2 regions of the Nocardioides candidus genome follow, and region 2 is predicted to be linked to the other one. Evidence: predicted binding sites of a transcription regulator. Region 2 holds the regulator's gene; the other holds the start of a gene.
What was found. Region 2 encodes LexA, which represses DNA repair genes until DNA is damaged. Its sites were predicted from a motif close to TCGAACANNTGTTCGA; they were not measured.
Positions count from the first base shown of each region.

Region 1 (4,284 bases), on a different contig from region 2:
TCGCGGCGGAGCTGTGCGAGGAGCTGCTCGCCGGGGGCGCCCCCGGCCTGCACTTCTACACGCTCAACCGGTCCAAGGCCACGCTCGAGATCTTCGAGGCCCTGCGCATCACGGTCTGACCGGCGCGAGCGCTCAGGCCGGGCCGATCACCTGGGCGACCAGGGCCGCCGACTGGGCGACGAACGGCACGCCCGCCCCGGGCGCGGCGTGGGCGCCGGCGGCGTACACGCCCTTGACGGGGGTGGTCGGTCCGAGTCGGTGGCGCACCGTCCCGCGCCCCTGCCAGAGCACGCCACAGGGCGAGCCGTGCCAGAGCTCCACGAGGTCGCGCGGCGAGCGGTCCACGCGGACGGCCACCTGCTCGCGGACGTCGATCTTGTGGCGGGCCAGCGCGTCGAGGATGTCCTCGGCCAGCTTGCCGCGGCCGTGGAGGGTCCACGCGGTGCCGCCCTCGGGTGCGGTCCCGCCGGTGCGGACGACGATCAGCGGGTCGGCGTGCAGCACCAGCTCGGCGGGCAGGTCGGGCACCTCGCCGACGAGGCCGATGTGCGCGACCACGGGCGGGATCGCCGGCATGGTGCGCTCGACGAGCGGGGCGAGGGCGGGGAGCCGCCGCGGGTCGATGGCGACCACGACCGCGTCGACCTCGATCTCGCCGGTGTCGACCGCGACGCCCACCACCTTGCCGTCGCGGACCACCAGGTCGCGCGCGCTGGTGTCGGTCAGGACCGTGACGCCGCGCGTCTCGAGCCGTCGGGTCAGCAGCTCGACGAGGCGGCCCATGCCGCCGGGCACCCGCCAGGCGCCGAAGCACTGCTCGAGGTAGGTGGTCACGCCCGCCCAGGCCGGCACGTTGCGCAGGTCGTGACCCTCGGCCACGACGCGGTGACCCGCGACGAGCCCGAGCCGGTCGTCGCGGAAGTCCCGGCGCAGCCGCTTGTGCAGGGTCTCGCGGGTGGAGAGGAGCGAGTGCAGGTCCTTCGGCAGGTCGCGGGGGTCCCAGGGCACCTCCACGTAGTGGCGCCGCAGCACGTCCCAGACGGGGGCGTAGGTGTCGACGTGGCGCACCCACGCCTCGCCCAGCCCGTCGCCCAGCTCGTCGAACGCCTCGATCTGGGCGGCCCGGGACCCGCCGGGCACCCGCACCGAGGTGCGGTCCTCGAAGCGGTGCTCGGTGATCACCTCGAGCGGCTCCAGGTCGCCGCCGAGCTCGGTCTCCAACGGGCGCCCCGACTTCCGGAAGAGGTCGCGCAGCGCAGCCGGCACCAGCGTCGAGGTCGCCGACCCGTCCCAGCTGTAGCCCCCCTCCGTCACGGTGCCGAGGGCACCGCCGAGGGTCGGCGAGGTCTCCACGAGCACGACCTCGTGGCCGGCCTTGGCGAGCCGGGCGGCGGAGGCCAGGCCGCCCAGGCCGCCTCCGATGACGACGATCCTCACGGCGTCCCCTCCGTCACTCGACGTCGATCGGGTCGGCGCCGGTGAGGCGCAGCAGCTCGTCGTACGTCGTCGAGAACACCGCCGCCGGATGACCGGCGGCGGCCCACACGACGTCGTAGCGCTGCAGCCAGGAGTCCAGGTACGTCGGCACGGGCGCGGGGTGGCCGATGGGGGACACGCCGCCGATGACCTGGCCGGTGTGCTCCCGCACGAACTCCGGCGTCGCGCGGTCGAGCCGCTCGGCGCCGACCGCCTCGGCGGTCCGTCGGGTGTCGACGCGGTGAGCGCCCGAGGTGAGGATCAGTACCGGCGAGCCGCTCGCGTCGAACAGCAGGCTGTTGGCGATCGCGCCCACCTCGCAGCCGAGTGCCGCGGCGGCCAGTGCGGCGGTGTGGACGGCATCGGGCAGAATGACGATCTCGCCAGTGCCGCCGCGTCGCGCGTGCTCGGCGCGGAACCGGCTGATCGAGGGATGGTCGGCCGACATGGGTGTGACCCTAGGGCACGGTCGAGGAGGATGGATGGGCAAGCGACCCGCGTCGGTCGACTTCGCAACGTGGTTGCTGTGGTTCGAGGTGGCCGCCGGTCTCGTGGTGTCGGTCCTGGTGGTCGCGTTCCGCGACGACCTGCAGGACGCCTGGTCTCCCGGCCGCTCGGGCGACAGCACGGTGCAGCCGCTGGACTTCGTGCCCGTCATCCTCGTCCTGTACGGCGTCATCGCGATCACCACGCTGACGCTGATCCCGTTGATGCGGGCGGGCCACAACTGGGCCCGCCACGCGCTGAGCCTGATCTCGATCGGCATCGTCGTCGCGGCCGTGGCCACCGTGCGCACCACGCCGCCGGCGCTCTTCCGCGGCCTCATCATCACCGCGGCCGTCGTCAGCGCGGTCACCCTCGTCTTTCTCCTGCACCCCGACAGCCGGCGGCACTGCCGCGTGCTCGACGAGGCCTGACCGCCGGCTCCCGCGCCCTCCGCACGAGGCCTTGACCTCGTGTCGGGGGTGGGGTGTACCTTGGAATTGTTCGAACACATGTTCGAACACGACCCGACGGAGACGGCCCCGACCCCGCCCCGCCGGTCATCGACCACCGACCGAGGAGCCAGCGATGCACCTTCCCGCGACCACGCATTCCTACCTCCTCCGTGCGGCGGAAAGCCTGAGCGAGGCGGTCGCCTCGCGCGACGTCGCCGAGCGCTATGCCTGCGCCCACGTGGCCGCGCTGCGTGCGGCGGCCGCACTGCTCGCGGCGCGGGCGCGGCCCGCCGCGCCGCGGCGCCGGGCGCAGAAGAACGCCTGGGTCCTGCTCGCCGAGGTGGCGCCCGAGCTGGGGGAGTGGGCCACGTTCTTCGCCGCGGGTGCGGCCAAGCGCGCGGCCGCCGAGTCCGGCTCCACACGAGCGGTCAGCGAGCGCGACGCCGACGACCTGGTCCGCGACGCCGACCGCTTCCTCGCCGTCGTCGAGCAGGCGCTGGGGCTCACCCCGCACGTCCCGCTGGGCGAGCAGCTGGCCGGGCGCGCGGCGGGCTGAGCTCCCTGCGGTGGGACCACTAGTGTGGACGTCATGGTCTCCCGAGAGCGGCCCGGGGAGCGTCCGGGGTCCGTGCGCACCGCTGTCGTGTGGGATGCGCTGGGCCCCGTCCTCTCCGGCGAGCCCTGTGACGTCGTCGACATCGGTGGCGGGACGGGCGGCTTCGCCGTACGGGTGGCCCAGGCGGGCCACCGGGTGGTCGTCGTCGACCCGAGCCCCGACGCTCTCGCCGCGCTGTCCCGACGCGCCCTGGAGGTCGGCGTCGAGGTCGCGGGGCACCAGGGCGACGTCTCGGGCCTGCTCGACGTGGTGGGTGCGGAGAGTGCCGACCTCGTGCTGTGCCACGGGCTCCTCGAGGTGGTCGACGCCGGCGAGGCGCTGGCGACGATCCGCAAGGTGCTGCGGCCCGGCGGCACGGTCAGCATCCTCGTCGGTCAGCGCCACGCGGCGGTCGTCGCGCGAGCGATGGCGGGCCACCTGCGCGAGGCGCTCACCCTGCTCGACGGCGACGAGGTGCCCGAGCGCGGCAGCCGGCCCGGTCGCACGAACCGCCGCTTCACGGCTCCCGAGATCAGTGCGCTCGTGGAGCAGGCCGGCTTCACGGTGGCCGCCGTGCACGCCGTGCGGGTCTTCACCGACCTGGTGCCGGGCTCGCTCCTCGACCAGGAGGCCGGCGCGGCCTCGGCTCTCGCTGACCTCGAGCGCGCCGTCGCCGAGCGGCCGGAGTACCTCCCGCTCGCGACCCAGGTCCACCTCCTGGCCCACTAGGCCGAGGCCGCGCCGGTGACCCCGGCGTCCTCGAGGCCCGCGCCGCACCTGCTCCACGTCGACATGGACGCGTTCTACGCGTCGGTGGCGATCCGCGATCTCCCGGAGCTGCACGACGTCCCGGTCGTGGTGGGCGGAGGACACCGCGGGGTGGTGCTGTCGGCCAACTACCCGGCGCGCGGCTACGGCATCCGATCCGGCATGTCGGGCGGGGAGGCGCGACGGCTCTGCCCGCGGCTGGTCGAGGTGCCGCCCGACTTCGACGTGCTGCGCCCGGTCTCCAGGGCGATCATGGAGACCTTCCGCCAGTTCACGCCGGTGGTCGAGGTGATGTCGCTCGACGAGGCGTTCCTCGACGTCCGCGGCGCGACCCGGCTGTTCGGCCCACCCACCGTGATCGCCGAGCGGATCCGGTCGCGGGTCCGCGCCGAGCACGGCATCACCTGCTCGGTCGGCATCGCCGCCGCCATCTCGGTGGCCAAGCTCGCGAGCCGGCGGGCGAAGCCCGACGGCGTGCTGGTGATCGCGCCGGCGGACTTCGCCGCG
Region 1 covers NZ_JBGGWC010000005.1:90,881-95,164, reverse strand. Annotated here, with positions in the region: gene metF (methylenetetrahydrofolate reductase [NAD(P)H]) at 1-119, shown strand, start outside; gene ACAX67_RS19845 (phytoene desaturase family protein) at 133-1,437, opposite strand; gene ACAX67_RS19840 (YbaK/EbsC family protein) at 1,451-1,924, opposite strand; gene ACAX67_RS19835 (hypothetical protein) at 1,959-2,393, shown strand; gene ACAX67_RS19830 (SAV_6107 family HEPN domain-containing protein) at 2,548-2,970, shown strand; gene ACAX67_RS19825 (methyltransferase domain-containing protein) at 3,004-3,738, shown strand; gene dinB (DNA polymerase IV) at 3,754-4,284, shown strand, end outside.
Region 1: ACAX67_RS19830 (SAV_6107 family HEPN domain-containing protein) is a predicted target of LexA. The motif match lies at 2,464-2,479, and genes of this name have one in related genera.

Region 2 (4,284 bases):
CGACCGGGACCTTTCACTCCCAATCTGCCTGCCAAAGTGTGTGTACTGGGCAGTTCACCTGCGCCGACGGCACGATCAAGACCCATTCGTGGGTTGAATCCCCAACCGGTGATCTCCTGTGGGAGACCTATTCCTGTCCCTCCGACGCCGCACCCGCCGTCACCGGCGGCCTCGTGGCGACCGCCTTCCGGCGCATCCCCCTCCCGCCCTCGACACTCTCGGTCCAGCCCCCGGGCGGGAAGACCCTGGTCAACTTCGACACCAACTTCTTCACCCACGAGCAGACCCTCGATCGCACCGTGAGGCTCCTCGGGCAACGGGTGGACCTGCGGATCCGGGTCGACTCCTACACCTGGCGCTTCGGCGACGGCGACTCGTTGCGAACGGACGAGCCGGGAGCGCCGTACCCGAGGCTGTCGATCACGCACAGCTACCTGCGGACGGGGAGGTACGCGCCGGCGGTGGACACCACCTGGGTGGCGGACTACCGGGTCGGCGGCCAGGGGTGGAAACCCGTGCCGGGCAGCGTCACCATCCCCGGCGGGTCGGTGGCGCTGCGGGCGATCGAGGCGCGGCCGACGCTCGTGGGCTACGGCAGCTGAAAACGGAGCGAAGGACGGACCCGGGGTCGTGGGTCCGCCCTTCGTCTTCCCCTAAGGGGGCCCGGGCAGTTGGGCCGCCTTGGTGCGTCCACGCGGGTCGGTGCGTGGACGGAGTATTCAGTTGTAGAACCGTGGGGTCATTCGACGAGCGTCACTCAGTGGGGACGCGGAGGTCCTGACCGGCGTAGACCACGCTCGAGTCGAGGCTGTTCATGTCCTTGATGCGGGCGACCATGCCGGCCACGTCGCCGTCACCGGTGACGTCGACCGCGTCGGAGGCGATGTCCCAGAGGGTCTCGCCGGGAGCGACCGTGACGACCTGCACCTGCTCGACACCGGCCTCCTGGGTCGCGACCGAGCCGGCGGCGAACCACACGCCGAGCGCGAAGGCGAGGAGCACGCCGAAGCCGAAGACCACCAGTCGGCCGCGCCGCGTGAGGCGGACGCTGGTCGGGCGGCTGTAGCTGACGTGCGGGGCGAGGGTGAGGGTGCTCATCGGTGTGACCTCCGGGGAAGAGTTGGTCGGTGTGTTCGAGAGAAGTTCAGCGAGGGGGTCCGACAGAAACCTGCCGGGCCGTTCGATCAACAGTTCGATCGAACACATGTACGAGGTTAGAACAAAGGTTCGAACGGATCAAGGACCTGGTCGAATAGATGTTCGACGGCGTGTCGCGACACGCCGGTTCGAACAGATGTTTGAAACCGAGGCGTGATCGGCGTTACCGTCGGCGACATGGCGGACAAGCAGGCGAACACCCAGGCGCGCGGCAAGAAGGTCAGCGAGCTGCCCGACGGACCCCCGGACGCGACCGGGCTCACCCCGCGCCAGCAGCGCGTGCTGCAGCACATCAAGGACAGCATCGACCAGCGCGGCTACCCGCCGAGCATGCGCGAGATCGGCAGCGCCGTCGGCCTGACCAGCACCTCGAGCGTCGCCCACCAGCTGCGCGTGCTGGAGGAGAAGGGCTTCCTGAAGAAGGACCCGAGCCTGCCCCGCGCCCTCCAGGTCGTGCTGCCCGAGTCGATGCAGAGCACCCACGACATCACCGGCTACGGCGACAGCAACCCGGTGCCCACCAACGTGCCGGTCGTCGGCCGGATCGCCGCCGGCGGACCGATCCTCGCCGAGGAGCGCGTGGAGGACGTCTTCCCGCTCCCCCGCCAGCTCGTCGGCGACGGCCAGCTCTTCCTGCTGGAGGTCAGCGGCGAGTCGATGATCGACGCGGCCATCTGCAGCGGCGACTACGTCGTGATCCGCCAGCAGCCCACCGCGGAGAACGGCGAGATCGTCGCCGCCATGATCGACGGCGAGGCCACGGTCAAGACGTTCCAGCGCAAGGACGGCAAGGTCTGGCTGCTGCCGCACAACGACGCCTTCGAGCCGATCGACGGCACCAACGCCACGATCCTCGGGAAGGTCACCGCTGTCCTGCGCCGCATGTGATGGTCACGGTTCGTCGGGCCGTTTAGGCGCGACATAGAGTCAGGGACATGCTCCGTCTCGGCTCGCTCGCCCTGCTGCTGTGCTCAACCCTGCTCGCCGCGCCCACGGCGCACGCCGCGGCGGACCCGCAACGCACCGATCCGCGGCACACCGCCCACCGCGCGGCCCGTGCCGAGGCCGCCCTCGACAAGGTCACCTCGCTGCTCGACGACGGCCTCGACAGCACGCTCGGGACCGACAGCGGCGAGCTGACCCTGGCACTGCGCGACCTGGCACTGCTCCGGAGCGCGCTTCCGCCCGCGCAGCAGCGGGAGGCGTCGACGTACCTCTCCCGTCCGACCGCCAACCCCAACCGCTGCCCCGACGCGTCGTGCTACACCACGAAGTCGGTGCGCAGGATGTGCTCGAAGACGGTGTGCGTCCACTACGTGACGAAGGCCGACGACGCCGTCAACGGCGTGCCGCGGCGCAACCGCGACGGCGACCACCGGCCCGACTACGTCGAGAAGGTGCTGGCCACCATGACGCGCGTGCACCAGCGCTACGTCGACGCCGGCTACCGGCGGCCGATGAGCGACGGCACCCGTGGCGGCGACGGCCGCTCCGACATCTACCTCGCCCAGATCGGCAACCAGGGCCTCTACGGCTACTGCACCACCGACGCCTCGTCGCTGCCGCGGCACGGCGCGACCTGGGCCTACTGCGTGCTGGACAACGACTACAGCCACCGTGAGTTCCCGCGGCACACGTCGACCCAGAACATGCAGGTGACGGCGGCGCACGAGTACTTCCACGCCGTCCAGTTCGGCTACGACATCGGCGCCGACGCCTGGTTCATGGAGGCCACGGCGACCTGGGCCGAGGACGAGGTCTTCGACGCCGTGAACGACAACACCGGATACCTGCCCTACGGCCCGATGGGGAAGCCCGGCCTGCCGCTCGACACGTTCCGCGGTGGCTACTGGTACGGCGCCTGGATCTTCTTCCGCCACCTCACCGAGCACTTCCCGCAGGCGCAGGCCGGACTGCCGATCCTGGTGCGCACCATGTGGCGCAACGCCGACGCCGCGACCGCGACCGCGCCGGCGCTCTACGCGACGGCCGCGATCGAGGCGGCCCTGGCGGACAAGGGGACCGACCTCCGCACGCAGCTCCTCCGCATGGCGGCCGACAACCTCCACCCCAGGCGCTGGTACGACGAAGGGCGGCTCTACCCCGCGACCCGGCTCAACGGCAGCACGACCCTCAGCCCGACGCAGCCGCGCAAGGCGCTGGGCTTCGCCGAGGACCACCTCACCTCGGCGTCGTACCGGTTCGAGCCCAGTCACACCGGGCCGCGGTGGCACCTGTCGCTCAGCCTGGACCTCGCGCCGGTCGAGCGCGGAAGTGCCGCCCTCGTTCGCGTCCTGCTGGAGACCGGCGGCGTCCGCACCACCGTCGTCGAGCTCACCGATGCCGGCGACTACACCGGAAGCTTCGACTTCGGCGCCGGTGCGGTGAAGGCGGTCGAGGTGACCGTGGTCAACGGCAGTGCCCGCTACAACTGCGAGGTCGGCACCAAGTGGACCTGCAACGGACGCCCGCTCGACCAGGACCAGCACCAGTCGGTCGTCGCGGAGGCGCAGCGCGTCTAGGCGGTGGATCCCGACAGCCGCGCCAGCGCCTTGCGCGCCACGGCCGGATCGGTCGTGGTCCACATCGGCGGCAGGCTGGCCTTGAGGAAGCTGCCGTAGCGGGCGGTGACCAGGCGCGGATCGAGCACGGCCACGATGCCCTTGTCGCTCGTGGTGCGGATCAGCCGTCCGGCGCCCTGCGCCAGCAGCAGCGCCGCGTGCGTGGCAGCGACCTGCATGAAGCCGTTGCCGCCCGACTGGTCGGCCGCTCGCTGGCGGGCGCTCATCAGCGGGTCGTCGGGGCGTGGGAACGGCACCCGGTCGATGATCACGAGCTGGCAGGTGTCGCCCGGCACGTCGAGTCCCTGCCACAGGCCGAGGGTGCCGAAGAGGTTGGTGTGCGGGTCGTCGACGAACTGCCGCGCCAGCTCGGGCAGCTGGGCGTCGCCCTGGGCGAGCGTGGTCAGGTGGGGCAGCTTCGAGCGCACGTGCTCGGCGGCCGTCTCGGCCGCGCGCCGGCTCGAGAACAGCCCGAGCGTGCGCCCGTTGGCCGCGTCGACCAGCTCGGTGATCTCGTCGAGCTGCGCCGGGCCGAGACCGTCGCGCCCGGGCTGGGGCAGGTGGC
Region 2 covers NZ_JBGGWC010000001.1:1,064,144-1,068,427, reverse strand. Annotated here, with positions in the region: gene ACAX67_RS05265 (PKD domain-containing protein) at 174-602, shown strand; gene ACAX67_RS05260 (LysM peptidoglycan-binding domain-containing protein) at 754-1,098, opposite strand; gene lexA (transcriptional repressor LexA) at 1,336-2,046, shown strand; gene ACAX67_RS05250 (MXAN_6640 family putative metalloprotease) at 2,094-3,680, shown strand; gene ACAX67_RS05245 (ATP-dependent DNA helicase) at 3,677-4,284, opposite strand, start outside.